One region of the Chromobacterium sp. HL1 genome, then DNA from elsewhere that is predicted to be linked to it. Evidence: predicted binding sites of a transcription regulator. Region 1 holds the regulator's gene; the other holds the start of a gene.

Region 1 (8,159 bases):
ATTGCGCTGCACTGTGATCACCAGAGCTTGAGCGCTGAGCTGAGCGCCGAGATCAAGCGAGCCGGCTTTCAATTGCTGTGCTACACGGTGAACCGGCCGGCCGACGCCGAGCGCTTGCTGGCCTGGGGCGTGGACAGCGTCTGCACGGATCGCTTGGATTTGCTGCGGCCTATTTCAGATTGAAAGCCTTGAAGCTCCCGTCCGCCTTCATCGTCAGGATGGCGTGGTTCAGCCGTTGCATGGCGTCGTCGCTCAACTGAGGATGGCAGGCGAAATAGATGTCCGTCTCATTCACCACCAGGGCGACGCGCGGCGTCGCCATTTTCATTTTGTCGGCCATGCCCTGTATGCCCACATCCAGCGTGGCCAGCAAGTCGATGCGCCCCAACTGCAGTTTGCGCAGGCTGGTTTCCAAGTCCGCGCTTTCGTCCAGCGCCCAGCCCTGTTGTCTTAGCCGGCTGGCCACGGCGGTGCCGCGCACGGCGCCGATGTGGAATTGCCGGGCCTGCTCCGCCTTGCCGAAGCGGCGGGTCTCGTCTTGACGCGCCAGCAGCACCAGTCGCAGGCGGATGATGGGCTCGCTCCAGCGGAACAGCGCCTCGCGTTCGGGAAAGCGGGCGGCGGTCAGGCAGGTGTCCGGGGTGTGCCGGACCAGCAGCACCGCGCGGGCGGTGGGGTAGGGCGCGAACTTGAACGGCAGGCCGGCGCGTTGCGACAGCGCGCGCATCAGGTCGATGGCGGCGCCGGAGACGCGTTGCTGATCGGCTGACACTTCGATGATGGGGGGCTGAGGGCTGACCAGTATGGTCAGCCCGGCCGCCGCGGCCGGCGCCGGGGCCAGCGCCGCAATCCCCAGCCACAGCAGGCGCCGCATCGCGGCCTAGACGCTGAAGCGGCCGGCGAGCTGCCCCAGCCGCTGCGACACCGACTGCAGTTCGCCGGCGGTCTGCGCGCTGGCTTCGACGGCGCTGGCGTTGGTTTCCGACATCCGCGCCACGCTCTCCACGTTTTGAGCCAGGGACTGGCTGGCGCTGCTCTGTTCCTTCAGCCCCTGAGTGATTTGATGGATGCTGTCCAGCACCTGGTCCACGCATTGGCGGATGGAGGCGATGCTGGCGCCGGCGTTGCGGGTGTTTTCCTGGCCTTGCATGATGGCGCTCATGCCGGTTTGCATATTGGCGATGGCCTGCTGCGAGGTGCGCTGGATGTCGGAGACGATGGTGCTGATCTCGGTGGTGGATTGCGCGGTGCGTTCCGCCAGCTTGCGCACCTCGTCGGCCACCACGGCGAAGCCGCGGCCTTGTTCGCCGGCGCGCGCGGCTTCAATGGCGGCGTTCAGCGCCAGCAGATTGGTTTGGTCGGCGACATCGCGGATCACATCGACGATGCTGGCGATGGACTCCGATTGCTGGCCCAGCGCGCCTATGGTTTCCGAGGCCGAGGACACGTCGCGCACGATGCTGTCCATGCTGGCGCTGGCGTCGTGGATGATGGCGTTGCCCTCGCTGGATTGGCTGACCGCGGCGCGCGAGAGTTGATTGGCTTGTTCCGATTGCTCGGCGCTGACCATCAGGCTGGTGCTCAACTGTTCGATCGCCGCCGCCATGCTGGCCGCCGCCTGAGTTTGCTTGGTGCTGCTGTGGGACACGTTCTGGGCGCTTTGCGCCATCTGGTCGGCGGCCGAATTGACTTCGCGCGAGGTGTCCAGCAACTGGGTCACGGTGTCGCGCAATTGGTCGCGCATCTGGCCGATGGAGGCGAGCAAGCTGCTACGGTCCTGTTCGCGCAACTGGATGCGGGTGCCCAGCTGGCCGGCGGCCAATTGCTCGACCACGCTTTGAACGTAGAAAGGCTCGCCGCCCAGTTGCAGGGTGATGGACAGATAGAGCTGGTGGAACAGGAAGCTGGCCAGCAGCATGGCGGCCAGGCCGATGCCGATGTAGAAATTGCGCTGGGCCTGCATCCGTTCGATGCGGGCTTGCAGCAGCGTGTCCAGATTGTTCAGCGTCACGTCGCCGAAGCGGGCGCCGATCTCGGCGTTTTTCGCCGCCATGCCGCTCACCGCCAAGGCCGCGCCGGTTTGGCCTGCGATGGCCTTGTCTATGGCCGCGCCCTGGCCTTGATGAAACGCGGCCAAGGCCTGGGATTCGGCGTTCAGCGCGGTCTTCAGCGCCGGATTGTAGGCCAGCGCCTTGGCCAGATCGCCATTCAAGCCGTCCAGCGCGCCGTTGATCAGCGGGCGCAGTTCCACCAGGCGGTCGCGTTCCGCCGGCGTCAGCGCCTGGCCGGCTTCCGGTTTGGCGGCCCAGGCCAGCGCTTCGCCGATGTAGTTGCTCAGCGAGGGCAGCTTGGCGGTGGCGGCGTCCATCAGGTAATAGCTGTCGATGTCCGGGTCCAGCGTCAGATTGGAGTTGTCGCTGGCGGCACCGAGCAGGGCGTTGAGTTTGTCCGCTGTGCTGTCGAAGCTGGCGATCACTTGCGGCGGCGGCGCCGCGCCTATCCGCGACAGCGTGCCTCGCGCGGCGCTGGCGGTTTTCCAGGCCTCGTCGGTTTGCAGGATGGCGCCGTATTGTTCATGGGCGCTTTGCAGCCGGTTCCAGCCTTGCTCCAACTGCGCCTGCGCCGCCGGCAGCGCCGCCTTGGCGGCGGCCTCGCCCTGCGCCGCTCGCACGGCCAGATCCTGAGCTTGTTCCAGCGCGCCCAGCAGGTGATGCAGCGGCTGGATGTAGGACACGCCGACTCTTTCTTTTTGCGAAAAGTCGATATTGTCCTGATTGGTTCGATACAGACCGTACACCATATAGAGTAAGGCGACGGCAAAGACCGCGCCGATCAGCGCAAAGCGGCTGGGGTAGCTCAAGCGCTGCATCAGCCTTACCACGGGCGTTGTCATGATTTCGCTCCTGACTGTGGCGGCGACGCCCGCAATGTGAACGTCTACCGCGCCAGTTCCAGAATAGGCAATTTTCACGGACTGCGATTGCCGCATGAAATGCGATGGCTGGGCTGAAGCGCCGCGTATCAGTTCATTGCGGGCGGGAGCATGAGCTTTGCCTTGTCTGGCGTATGCAGGCAACCGGCCATAATGCTTAAGTCATCAAAAATGACTTTTGATTGTTTTGTGCTTGGATAAATAGGCCGCTCTCTGGATAGGATCAATGACAAAGGCGTGTCCGGGCGCGACGGAAAGCCGGCTGGCGCGGCTTTGGCCGATGGCGTCCGGCATTGCCAGCAATCACTCTATTTTGCTAAATTCGCCGGGTTTCGCATCAAAACAGTCTGACGAAGCGGTGTCCCGAAGCAGGCGGCCTGACGGCTGCGGGGAGCTGTCTCGTCAAGACCGCAACCCTCGAGCCCGGCGCCAAGATCGGGACGGGGTCAATCTTCCAGTCTGAAATCCTTCCGGCGCGCGTCGCCCATTTCCAGATTGCCACGCTCAGAGCTTTAAGAGGATCCATGGACTTGCTTCATTCGTTTATCAATGCCGCCAATGATGTGATTTGGGGCAAGATGCTGATCGGCCTGTTGCTGGCCGTCGGCTTGTATTTCTCGTTGCGTTCCGGCCTGTTGCAGCTGAGGCTGTTCGCGCGCGGCTGGCGCGAAATGATGGGCGGCCGCGGCGGCCATCGCAGTAAGGACGATATTTCGCCGTTCCAGGCTTTCGCCACCGGCCTCGCCAGCCGGGTGGGCACCGGCAATATCGCCGGCGTGGCCATCGCCATTGCCGCCGGCGGCCCCGGCGCGGTGTTCTGGATGTGGCTGACCGCCATGCTGGGCATGGCCAGCGCTTTCGCCGAATCGACTTTGGCGCAGCTGTTCAAGACCAATCACCATGACGACACCTTCCGCGGCGGCCCGGCCTACTACATCCAGAAAGGCCTGGGGCAACGCTGGCTGGGCGTGATCTTCGCCCTGTGTCTGATCCTGGCCTTCGGCCTGGTGTTCAACGCGGTGCAGGCCAACTCCATCGTGGCGGCCACCGAGGGCGCCTGGGGCTGGAACCGCTATATGGTGGGCATCGCCCTGGTGGTGATGACCGCCCCCATCATTTTTGGCGGCGTGCGCTCGGTGGCGCGGGTGGCCGAGTGGCTGGTGCCGGTGATGGCGGCCATTTATCTGCTGATGACCTTCTATGTCTTGGCGGCGCACGCGGCCGAGCTGCCGGGTTTGATCGTGTTGATCGTCAAGAGCGCCTTCGGTCTGGAGCAGGCGGCGGGCGGCTTCGCCGGCTATGCGGTGAGCCAGGCGATGATGCTGGGCATCAAGCGCGGCCTGTTCTCCAATGAGGCGGGCATGGGCTCCGCCCCCAACGCGGCGGCGACGGCGACTTCGCGTCACCCGGCGAGCCAGGGCGCGATCCAGATGTTCGGCGTCTTCATCGACACCATGGTGATCTGTACCGCCACCGCCGCCATCATTCTGTTGTCCGGCGTGTATGACCAGGGTTTGAGCGGCGTGGCGCTGACGCAGAAGGCGATCGAATCGCAGTTCGGCCCGATAGGCGCGTCCTTCCTGGCGGTGGCGATGTTCCTGTTCGCCTTTTCCACCATCATCGGCAATTACGCTTACGCCGAGGGCAATGTCGAATTCATCCGCAGCAATAAGGGGATCTTGCTGGCCTTCCGTCTGATCGTGCTGGCGATGGTGATGTTCGGCGCGGTGGCCAGCCTGCCGCTGGTGTGGGATATGGCTGACTTTGCCATGGGCCTGATGGCGCTGATCAATCTGGTGGCCATCGTGCTGCTGTCGCGTTATTTCTTCATTGTGCTGAAGGATTACGAGCGTCAGCTGAAGCGGGGCGAGTCCACCCCGGTGTTCAAGGTGGCGGATTACCCGGAACTGGCCGCCAAGGTAGAAAAAGACATCTGGTAAGCCGCGTCCGGCTCCAACGATAAACAGCCCGCGTCCAGACGCGGGCTGTTTTGTTGCTAGCCCCGTTCAAATGGTCTTGGAGTAGCGCGCCTGGGTGCGGCGCTCCCGCAGGTGGCGGTCGAAGATCATCGCGATATTGCGGATCAGGAAGCGGCCCTTGGGCTCCACCATGATGAAGTCGCCGTCGAAGGACAGCAGGCCCAGTTGCTGGTATTCGCGGATCTGCGGCAGTTCTTCGGCGAAGTACTCGGCGAAGTTGATGCCGTGGATCTCTTCCAGCGCCTCCACCGACAGCGAGAAGCGACACATCAGGCCCTGGATGATGCTGCGGCGCAGGATGTCGTCATTGTCCAGCGTCAGCCCGCGCAACACCGGCAGATGGCCGCTGTCCAGCGCCGCGTAATAACTGTCCAAGTCCTTGGCGCTCTGGCTGTAACAGGGGCCGACCTTGCCGATGGAGGACACGCCAAGACCGATCATGTCGCAGTCCGCATGGGTGGAGTAACCCTGGAAATTGCGTTGCAGCCGGCCCTGGCGCAGGGCGGAGGCCAGTTCGTCGTCCGGCTTGGCGAAGTGATCCATGCCGATGAAGACATAGCCGGCGTCGGCCAGGCGCTGCACCGAGTCCTGCAGGATGTCCAGCTTGGTTTCCGGCGAGGGCAGATCGGCCTCGTTGATGCGCCGCTGCGGCATGAACACGGTGGGCAGGTGGGCGTAGTTGTACAGCGCCAGCCGGTCCGGCCCGATGGCGATCACCTTGTCCAGCGTGCGGCGCACCGATTCCCGGGTCTGCAGCGGCAGGCCGTAGATCAGGTCGACGCTGACGGACTTGAAGCCGGCGTCGCGCGCGGCCTGGATCACCTCCAGCGTTTCCTCTTCGGACTGCACCCGGTTCACCGCCTGCTGCACCGCCGGTTCAAAGTCCTGAATCCCGACGCTGATGCGGTTGAAGCCGAGTTCGGCCAGTTTGAAGATTGTCGCCGCGCTGACTTTGCGCGGGTCTATTTCTATGGAATACTCCCCCTCCTTCAAGAACTCGAAATGAGTCTTGAGCAAGGTCATCAATCGTTCCAGTTGCGCGTCGGACAAGAAAGTGGGGGTGCCGCCGCCGAAATGCAGCTGTATCACTTGCTCGCGGCGGCCCAGACAGGAGGCGATCATGCGGACCTCCTTCTCCAGGTAGTCCAGGTACAAGTCCGCTTTGCCGCTGTCCTTGGTGATGATCTTGTTGCAACCGCAGTAGTAGCAGATAGTGTTGCAAAAAGGTATATGAGCGTACAATGATAAAGGTTTCCGGTTGGCGCCGATGCTGCGCTGCCGTAGCCAGTGGATGTAGTCTCTTTCGGCAAAACCCGGCGTAAAGCGATCCGCTGTCGGGTATGACGTATATCTAGGACCTGTCCCGTCGAGGCGCTCAATCAGCGCGCGGTCGAATTCAAAATGGGCAGGAGAAAATGGGTGGGTGGTCTTCATGTCGTATTTGGATGGCAAAACCTCTGGTGGACTGGTAAATTTGCGGAAATCCTGCGAATTTCGCTTTGATAAGGGTCAAGCTTCATCGCAAGCTTGTACTAAACATGCCATGTCCGATCAGAACCATATCTCTTTGCATAACCTGAAGGTCTCCTGCTCCAACTGCAGCCTGAAGGAACTTTGTCTACCTGTGGGGCTTAACCGCGAGGAGCTGACCCAGCTCGACGCGGTGATCCGCCAAAGCCGCCGTTTGAAGCGCGGCGAGTACTTGTTCCGCAGCGGCGAAGGCTTCCGTTCGCTGTTCGCGGTGCGCACCGGCTTCTTCAAGACCAGCGTCGCCAGCCAGGACGGCCGCGAGCAGGTCACCGGCTTCCATATGTCCGGCGAACTGATGGGCCTGGACGGCATTTCCGCCAATGTGCACGGCTGCGACGCCATCGCGCTGGAGGACAGCGAGGTGTGCGAGCTGCCGTTCAGCCGCATGGAGAGCCTGGGCCGCGAAATTCCCACCCTGCAGCACCATTTCTACCGTCTGATGAGCCGCGAGATCGTTCGCGATCAGAATGTAATGTTGTTATTGGGCAACATGAAGGCGGAAGAGCGCCTGGCCGCCTTCCTGCTCAATCTGTCGCAGCGTCTGTCCACCCGCGGCTTCGCCGCCAACGACTTCATCCTGCGCATGAGCCGCGAGGAAATCGGCAGCTTCCTCGGCCTGAAGCTGGAAACCGTCAGCCGCACGCTGTCCAAGTTCCAGCAGCAAGGCTGGATCACCGTCGATCACAAGCACATCCAACTGGTGATGGTGGACGAATTGAAGGCGCTGATTTCCGGCTGCGCTCACGCCAACGGACATTGATTCCGCCGCGCGGGCGGACAGATGGAAAACGCAAGGCAAGCCCTCGGGCTTGCCTTTTTTCATGGGGCCGGCGCGCAGTCCGCGATTTGCAGCAGCAGCCGCGACAGCGGCGCTTCCTGAGGCCAGCCCGGCGGCACGGCGAAGCCGCGGGCCACTTCATGCCAGTCGCCGTCGGGGCCGGGCTGCAGTTCGGCCAGCAGCTGCGGCGCCTCGGCCTGTTCCAGGCGCGCGCGCAGTTCCGCCGCGTCGGCGGTGTGTTCCCGCGAGCGGCGCGCCGGCGCCAGCCAACTGAGCCTGGGCAGCCAGGCCCAGCGCGAATCCGCATTCAACGCCGGCCAGTCGCCGCGCAGCGGCCAGTATTGCCCGTACAGCGGCTGGGCGCCGGGCGGCGCTTCCGGCGCGGTGTCGCGGGCGTGGAACAGCCAGCCGCTGAGCCGGGCGCCGACCGCGCAGCCCTCAAAGCCCGCCGGCAGCGTCGCTTGCGCCGCCGGGTGGCGGGACAGGCGCAGCTGGGTTTGCAGTTTATGGGCTTTCAGCGCCCAGGCGTCGCGCAGGCTGGGGCCGGTCAAGGTGTCCGCGCTGCGGCCCAGTTGCAGATAGAACTTGCTGGCGGCTTCCAGATGCAGCGGTTGGCCGTCTAGGCGCAGCAGGAAGTCGAACTCGCCGACGGTGCGGCCGTCCGGCGCGCGCACCGGCAGATTGCTGGCCACCAGTTCGATGTGCGGCGCCAGCCGGAACCAGAAGGACAGCAGCCGTTCCGCGTAATGGCCCAGACGGCGGGTGGGCTGGCGCGCCAGCCAGTGCTGAAGTTCGGCAGGATCGGCGTCCAGCGTTTGCAGCAAGGCCGGGCCGTCGGCCCCCAGCAGCCGCTGCGGCGGGATGTCCGCGCCGCTGCGCCAGGGCGAGGGCGCGGAGAGCAGAAAAGCCAGATCGCGCACCGCCGGGTGCGCGTAGGGCA
Region 2 (8,159 bases), 2.2 Mb from region 1:
CAGGCCGAGGAAGACCAGCTGGGTGCCTATGACGAAGAGCACGCGCAGATTGTTGAACAGGCCTTTGACGGCGCGCGGATAGATCTTGGTATGCGACTCGTACAGAGAAACGGTCTCGGTGGCGTCGGGCTGCTGGCCGGCCTGGCGCGGCGGTTCGACCTTGATCGGAATTTCCTTGAGCGAATCGGACATGGGCGTTTCCTTCTCTGCGGATTTGGCCAAAGCCATGCGCGGCATGGACTTGGCGAAATGCGCGGCTGCGTCGGAGCGGAGATGTTATATGAAATCATATAACATCCTCGCGAAAGAATACTGCCCGCGTGAGCGGGCAGTAGGTCGGCACCGGTTATTGCGGCGCTTTGGGGTTGTTGGACAAGCCCCAGACGTAAGCGGTCAACAGATGCACCTTGCCTTCACCCAGGAAGTCTTTCCAGGCCGGCATCTGGTTGTTGCGGCCGTTGGTGATGGTTTCGATGATGGTTTTCTCGCTGCCGCCGTACAGCCAGTTGTTGTCGGTCAGATTGGGCGCGCCCAGCTGCGGGTTGCCCTTGCCGTCCGCGCCGTGGCAGGCGATACAGACCGTGGCGAAGGTTTCCTTGCCGCGCACCGCGCGCTCCGCGTCATGCTTGCGCTTGGACAGGGAGAGCACGTAGTTGGCCACGTCCTTGACCTTTTCCTCGCCGAACGCCGCGCCCCAGGCCGGCATCTGGCCGTGACGGCCTTCGGAGATGGTGGTGTGGATGGTCTTGATGTCGCCGCCCCACAGCCACTTGTTGTCGGTCAGGTTGGGGAAGCCCTTGGCGCCGCGGGCGTCGGAACCGTGGCACTGCACGCAGTAGGTCTGGAACAGGCGCTTGCCCATTTCCTGAGCCTTGGGATCCGCGGCCACGGCCTTGACGTCCTGCTTCAGGAACTGGTCGTACAGCGGCTGATACTTGGCCTCCGCCTGCGCGCGTTCCTTCTTGTACTGGTCTACCGAGGTCCAGCCGAACACGCCTTTCCAGGTGCCGAGGCCGGGATACAGGATCAGATAGACCACGGCGAAGGCCAGGGTCACATAGAACATCAGCATCCACCAGCGCGGCAGCGGGTGGTTGTACTCGGAGAGGTCGCCGTCCCACACGTGGCCGGTGATCTCCACCTGTTCGCCCTTTTGCACCTTGATCTTGGATTGCGAAAACACCAGATAGGTCAGCCAGACGAGGCCGCCCAGCACGATCGCGGTGATCCAGATGTTCCAGAATTCGCTCACGAAATCACTCATTTTCTTGCTCCGTTGGAAGCTTGGTCTTGTTCCGCTTCCTGCACCTTGTCGTCGTCGAGGAAGGGCAGGTTGGCCGCGTCCTCATACCGGTTCTTGGAGCGCTTGCTGTAGGCGATGCCCAGCACCACGATGAAGAATGCAAAGCACACTACCGTGAACAGCGAGCGTCCGATGGTTACCCAGTCCATGGCTTAACGAACGTTCTTCAAGGCAAGGCCCAGGCCTTGCAGGTAAGCGACCAGCACGTCCATTTCCGACTTGCCCTCCACCTGGGCCTTGGCCTCGGCGATGTCCTTGTCGGTATAGGGAACGCCCACCAGGCGCAGCGCCTTCATCTTGGTCGGCACAATGTCGGCGTCGGCCAGATTCTTGGCCAGCCACGGGAAGGCCGGCATATTGGACTCGGGAACCACGTCGCGCGGGTTGATCAGGTGCACGCGGTGCCATTCGTCGGAGTAACGGGCGCCCACGCGGGCCAGGTCCGGACCGGTGCGCTTGGAGCCCCACAGGAAGGGGTGGTCGTACACCGATTCGCCGGCCACGGAGTAGTGGCCGTAGCGCTCGGTTTCAGCGCGGAACGGACGGATCATCTGCGTGTGGCAGGTATGGCAGCCTTCGCGGATGTAGATGTCGCGGCCGGCCAGCTGCACGGCGGTGTAGGGCTTGACGCCGGCCACCGGCTGAGTGGTCGATTTCTGGAAGGCCAGCGGCAGAATTTCCACCAGACCGGCCACGCTGACGACCAGCAGGGTAAACACGATCAGATAGCCGACGTGTTCTTCGATCAGTTTTTGTATCTTATCCATGATGTTTCCTTGCGCCTCAATGAGCGTGGGCGGTGATGGCCGGGATCTTGGCGTCTACGGCACGGCCCGCGGTTACGGTGCGGAAGGTGTTGTAGGCCATCAGGAACATGCCGAGCAGGTACAGGAAGCCGCCGAGCAGACGCACGAAGTGGTACGGATAGGTGGCCTTGACCGCCTCTACGAAGGCGTAGGTCAGGGTGCCGTCCGGGTTCAGCGCGCGCCACATCAGGCCCTGGGTCACGCCGGAGATCCACAGCGCGGCGATGTACAGCACCACGCCGACGGTGGCGAGCCAGAAATGGGCTTCAACCAGCTTCAGGCTGAACATGGATTCGCGGCCGAACAGGCGCGGAATCAGGTAGTACATGGAACCGATGGTGATGAAGCCCACCCAGCCCAGCGCGCCGGAGTGCACGTGGCCGATGGTCCAGTCGGTATAGTGGGACAAGGCGTTGACGGTCTTGATCGACATCATCGGGCCTTCGAAGGTGGACATGCCGTAGAAGGACAGCGAAACCACCAGGAATTTCAACACCGGATCGGTGCGCAGCTTATGCCAGGCGCCGGACAGCGTCATGATGCCGTTGATCATGCCGCCCCAGCTCGGAGCCAGCAGCACCAGGGAGAACACCATGCCTACGGACTGGGTCCAGTCAGGCAGGCTGGTGTAATGCAGGTGGTGAGGACCGGCCCACATATAGGTGAAGATCAGCGCCCAGAAGTGCACCACGGACAGGCGGTAGGAGTAAACCGGACGGCCGGCCTGTTTCGGGATGAAGTAGTACATCATGCCCAGGAAGGCGGCGGTCAGGAAGAAGCCCACGGCGTTGTGGCCGTACCACCATTGCACCATGGCGTCCACGGCGCCGGAGTAGGCGGAGTAGGATTTCCACAGCGACACCGGCACGAAGGCGGAGTTGACGATGTGCAGCAGGGCCACGGCCAGGATGAAGGCGCCGTAGAACCAGTTGGCCACGTAGATGTGCTTGACCTTGCGGATGGCGATGGTGCCGAAGAAAACGATGGCGTAAACAACCCAGATCACCGCGATCAGCAGTTTGATCGGCCATTCCAGCTCGGCGTATTCCTTGCTGGTGGTCAGGCCCAGCGGCAAGGTGATGGCGGCCAGCACGATCACCAGCTGCCAGCCCCAGAAGGTGAAGGCGGCGAGCTTGTCGGAGATCAGCCGGACGTTACAGGTACGCTGCACCACGTAATAGGAGGTGGCGAACAGGCCGCAACCGCCAAAGGCGAAGATGACCGCATTGGTGTGCAGAGGACGCAGGCGGCCAAAGTGGAACCAGGGGCCGAAGTTCAATTCGGGCCAGACCAGTTGGGCCGCAATGATGACGCCCACCAACATGCCGACAATGCCCCACACGACGGTCATGATGGCAAATTGGCGCACCACCTTATAGTTATAAGTGGATTGCGTTTCCATTTAGGGTTTTCTCCAAGGTTGCTAACTCAGAACGTGACATATCTAATCGGCGGCTTGAAGTCCGGGAAACTGTCCCCATCTGTACCGATGTGACTGTATCCAGACGATGCCGCAGGGAAAACGACTTTTATTAAAATCAAGCGCTTGACCCAGATCGCAGCGGTACTGATGTCTGTATTAGCAGTTCATCCCGTATTGCGACAGCGCAATTTCCCCATTTAGTTAACCCGGCATTCTAAATCAATTACCCATATCGGGCCAGTTTGGACGGCCGGGGGATGTCGCTTTCCCATTTGTCTTTATTTATGTCTCAAGCGAGCGTGACAGTTCTTGCAAATACTGTTGCTACTGACCGAGATTGTATTGTCTGGCGGCCCAGCCTTCTTGACCTGGATCAAGATGTCATAAAACGCAGCGTTTACCCGCGGCAAGTGCTAAAATCAGAAGGTTTTGCAACGATTGCAGGCAGATCATGACCGTTTCCGTCCGCTACACCCTATGTCCGAGCGCCCCGGAGGCGCATCTTTTCGAGGTCGTCCTGACCGTTTCCCGGCCCGCCAAGAATGGCCAGATTTTCTCATTGCCGGCGTGGATTCCCGGCAGTTACATGATCCGGGAGTTCTCCAAACATATTGTGGAAATTCGCGCGGAATCCGCGGGAAAAGCGGTGCGGCTGGTCCAGCTGACAAAAAACAGTTGGCAAGCCGCGCCAGTCAAGGGCTCGTTGGTTCTACGCTATAAAGTTTATGCGTTTGATCTGTCGGTGCGCGGCGCTTATCTGGACGCGCAGCGCGGCTTCTATAACGGCAGCAGCGTTTTCCTGGCGGCGGACGGCTACGAGAACGAGGCTTGCGAGGTGGAGATCCTGCCGCCGGAAGGCAAGGCCTACGCCGATTGGAAGGTGGCGACCAGCTTGCCGGCGCGCGGCGCGGACAAGAAAACCGGCTTCGGCGGCTATCAGGCCGCCTCTTACGACGAGTTGATCGACCACCCGGTGGAACTGGGCGCTTTCGAACGCGTCAGCTTCAAAGCCTGCGGCGTGCCGCACGAATTCGTCGTCTCCGGCCGCTTCCGCGCCGACCTCAAGCGCCTGGCGCGCGACGCCAAGAAAATCTGCGAATACCAGATCAAGCTGTTCGGCGAGCCGGCGCCCTTCGAGCGCTACGTATTCATGCTTTTCGTCGGCAAGGACATCTACGGCGGCCTGGAGCATCGCGCCTCCACCGCGCTGGTGGCCAATCGCGACGACTTGCCGCAGCAGGGCGTCGAGGAGATCGGTGACGGCTATCTGAAGCTGCTGGGCCTGATCAGCCACGAATATTTCCACAGCTGGAACGTCAAGCGGATGAAGCCGGCGGCGTTCACGCCCTACGATCTGAACCAGGAAGGCTATACCCGTCTGCTGTGGGCCTTCGAGGGCATCACCTCCTATTACGACGACCTGAGCCTGGTGCGTTGCGGCCTGATAGACGAGAAGCGCTATCTGGGCCTGCTGGCGGAAACCATCAGCGGCGTCGAGCGCGGCGCCGGCCGCTTGAAGCAGACGCTGGAGCAATCCAGCTTCGAAGCGTGGACCAAGTACTATCGACAAGACGAAAACAGCCCCAACAGCATCGTCAGCTATTACACCAAGGGCGCGCTGGCCGCGCTGGCGCTGGACCTGACCATACGCCGCGACAGCCAGGGCCGTCAGTCGCTGGACGACGTGATGCGCGCGCTGTGGCGCAAATGGCTGGACGACGGCAAGGGCCTGGCCGAGGACGAGTGGGAAAGCCAGGCGCAGGCCGTCACCGGCCTGGACCTCAAGGCCTTTTTCGATCGCGCGCTGCGCGGTGTTGAGTCCCTGCCGCTGGCCGAACTGTTGGCGGCCCAGGGCGTGGAGCTGCGCTTCGAGCCGGCGGCCAACGCCGGCGACCGCGGCGGCCTGGCGTTGAGCGGCAAGCCTGCGCCGGCCAGCCTGGGGGTCAAGGCCGTGGCCGAGGCCCAGGGCGTGCGCGTGCTCAATGTCTACGACGGCGGCGCGGCGCAAGGCGCCGGCCTGTCCGGCGGCGACGTGATCGTGGCCATAGACAAGCTCAAGGCCGTGGACCTGGACAAGGCGCTGGCGCGCTACCAGCCCGGCGATAAGCTGAAACTGCACTGGTTCCGCCGCGACGAACTGATCAGCGCGCAAGTGGAGCTGCAAGCCGCTCCTGCCGACGCCTGCCGCCTGCTGTTGCAGGACGGCGGCGCGCAGTGGCTGCGCCGCTAATATTCATCGGGTCGGCGCCGCTGCCCGGCGTCGTCCCCCTCCAGCCAAGACCGGCGCAGCCGGCATCGAAGGAGACGTAGACATGGCTCAACAGCCGCAAGTCAAGTACCGCAACGACTACGCAGCCCCCGCTTTTCTGATCGACCGCGTCGATCTGAGCTTCGACATCGAAGACGACGCCACCCGCGTGCACGCGCGCCTGGTGGTGACCCGCAACGACAAGGCCGCGCGCCAGGACGATCTGGTGCTGGACGGCAGCGCCGCATTGGTGGCGGTGACGCTGGACGGCGAACGCCTGGGCGAAGGCGGCTACGCGCTGGCCAACGATCAACTGACCGTGCGCGGCGTGCCGGACAGCTTCATCCTGGAAGTGGAAACCGAGATCGATCCGGCGGCCAACACCAGTCTGATGGGCTTGTACGCGTCCAACGGCAATCTGTTCACCCAATGCGAGCCGGAAGGCTTCCGCAAAATCACCTATTACCTGGACCGTCCCGACGTGATGGCCAAGTTCACCACCACCATCATGGCGGACAAGCACAAATTCCCGGTGCTGCTCTCCAACGGCAACAAGGTGGGCGAGGGCATGGTGGACAAGAAGCGCCACTGGGTGAAGTGGGTGGACCCGTACAAGAAGCCGTCTTATCTGTTCGCCTTGGTGGCCGGCAAGCTGACGGCGCTGAAGGACAAGTTCGTCACGATGCGCGGCCGCGAAGTGGCGCTGGAGATCTGGACCGAACCGGCCGATCAGGACAAGACTCAGCACGCGATGGAGTCCCTGAAGCACTCGATGAAGTGGGACGAGCAGCGCTTCGGCCTGGAATACGATCTGGACATCTATATGATCGTCGCCGTCGGCGACTTCAATATGGGCGCGATGGAGAACAAGGGCCTCAACGTCTTCAACACCAAGTACGTGCTGGCGCGCAAGGACACCGCCACCGACGCCGACTTCCAGGGCGTGGAGCGGGTGATCGGCCATGAATACTTCCACAACTGGACCGGCAACCGCGTCACCTGCCGCGACTGGTTCCAGCTGTCGCTGAAGGAAGGCCTGACCGTGTTCCGCGACCAGGAGTTCGGCGCCGACATGAGCAGCCGCGCGGTCAAGCGCATTGAGGACGTCAAGGGCCTGCGCGCTCATCAGTTCCCGGAGGACGCGGGCCCCACCTCCCATCCCATCCGCCCGGACAGCTATATCGAGATGAATAATTTCTACACCATGACGGTGTATGAAAAAGGCGCGGAAGTGGTGCGCATGTATCACACCTTGCTGGGCGAAGCCGGCTTCCGCAAGGGCATGGACCTGTATTTCAAACGCCATGACGGCCAGGCGGTGACCTGCGACGACTTCCGCGCGGCGATGGCCGACGCCAACGACGTGGACCTGGGTCAGTTCGGCCTGTGGTACAGCCAGGCCGGCACCCCGGTGCTCAGCGTCAGCGGCCGTTACGACAGCGTGGCGCGCAGCTACACCCTGAACGTGCGCCAATCCTGCCCGGCCACCCCGGGCCAGGAGCAGAAGCAGCCCTTCCACATTCCGCTGGCCCTGGGTCTGGTGGGCGCGGACGGCGCCGACCTGCCGCTGCGGCTGGAGGGCGAGGCCGAGGCGCAGGGCGGCACCCGGGTGCTGGACGTCAAGGCGGCGGAGCAGAGCTTCACCTTCGTCGACGTGCCGGCCGAGCCGGTGCCTTCGCTGCTGCGCGGCTTCTCCGCGCCGGTGAAGCTGGATTTCGATTGGCGCGACGACCAACTGGCTTTCCTGATGGCCAACGACAGCGACAGCTTCAGCCGCTGGGAAGCCGGCCAGACCTTGGCCGAGCGCCTGTTCAAGCAGCTGTTGACGACGCTGGCCGCCGGCGGCGAGCTGAAGTTGCCGGAAACCTTCGTCGCCGCCTTCCGCGCGGTGCTCAAGGACCATGTCGCCGATCCGGCGTTCAAGGCCTTGATGCTGGCTCTGCCTTCCGAGGCGGAAATCCTGGAGATGGTGGAGGCGGCCAACCCGGCGAGCATCCATCAGGTGCGCGATTTCGTGCTGGAGGAGCTGGCGCAGGCGCTGCGCGGCGAGTGGCGCGAGGCGTACGAGCTGAGCCAGACCCGCGATTACAAGCCGCAGGACGCCGGCAAGCGCGATCTGAAGAACCGGGCTCTGGCCATGCTGAACCGCCTGGACGACGCCTGGCCGGCGGAGGCCGCCTCCAAGCAGTGCCAGGAGGCGGACAATATGACCGACCAGATGGGCGCGATGCTGGCCTTGCGCGATCGCGACGGCGCCGAGCGCGACGATTGCTTCACCGCCTTCGCCGCCCGCTGGCAGGGCGACGCGCTGGTGATGGACAAGTTCTTCATGCTGGTGGCCAGCAGCCAGCTGCCGGGCACGCTGGAGCATGTGCAGGC

What was found. Region 1 encodes FNR, which switches genes on or off when oxygen is low (the NO sensors DNR and NnrR bind a similar motif). Its sites were predicted from a motif close to TTGATNNNNATCAA; they were not measured.
Region 2: a site for FNR is predicted at 3,896-3,909, ahead of AB1Z25_RS03350 (M61 family metallopeptidase). Genes of this name have one in related genera too.

What each region holds. Positions count from the first base shown of each region.
Region 1 is NZ_CP162399.1:3,715,163-3,723,321, reverse strand. Features, by position in the region: gene ugpQ (glycerophosphodiester phosphodiesterase) at 1-183, shown strand, start outside; gene AB1Z25_RS16955 (substrate-binding periplasmic protein) at 170-874, opposite strand; gene AB1Z25_RS16950 (methyl-accepting chemotaxis protein) at 881-2,893, opposite strand; gene AB1Z25_RS16945 (alanine/glycine:cation symporter family protein) at 3,457-4,872, shown strand; gene hemN (oxygen-independent coproporphyrinogen III oxidase) at 4,939-6,345, opposite strand; gene fnr (fumarate/nitrate reduction transcriptional regulator Fnr) at 6,455-7,201, shown strand; gene AB1Z25_RS16930 (DUF1853 family protein) at 7,261-8,159, opposite strand, start outside.
Region 2 is NZ_CP162399.1:732,175-740,333, forward strand. Features, by position in the region: gene ccoG (cytochrome c oxidase accessory protein CcoG) at 1-192, opposite strand, end outside; gene ccoP (cytochrome-c oxidase, cbb3-type subunit III) at 347-1,264, opposite strand; gene AB1Z25_RS03335 (cbb3-type cytochrome oxidase subunit 3) at 1,261-1,452, opposite strand; gene ccoO (cytochrome-c oxidase, cbb3-type subunit II) at 1,456-2,070, opposite strand; gene ccoN (cytochrome-c oxidase, cbb3-type subunit I) at 2,087-3,511, opposite strand; gene AB1Z25_RS03350 (M61 family metallopeptidase) at 3,984-5,762, shown strand; gene pepN (aminopeptidase N) at 5,845-8,159, shown strand, end outside.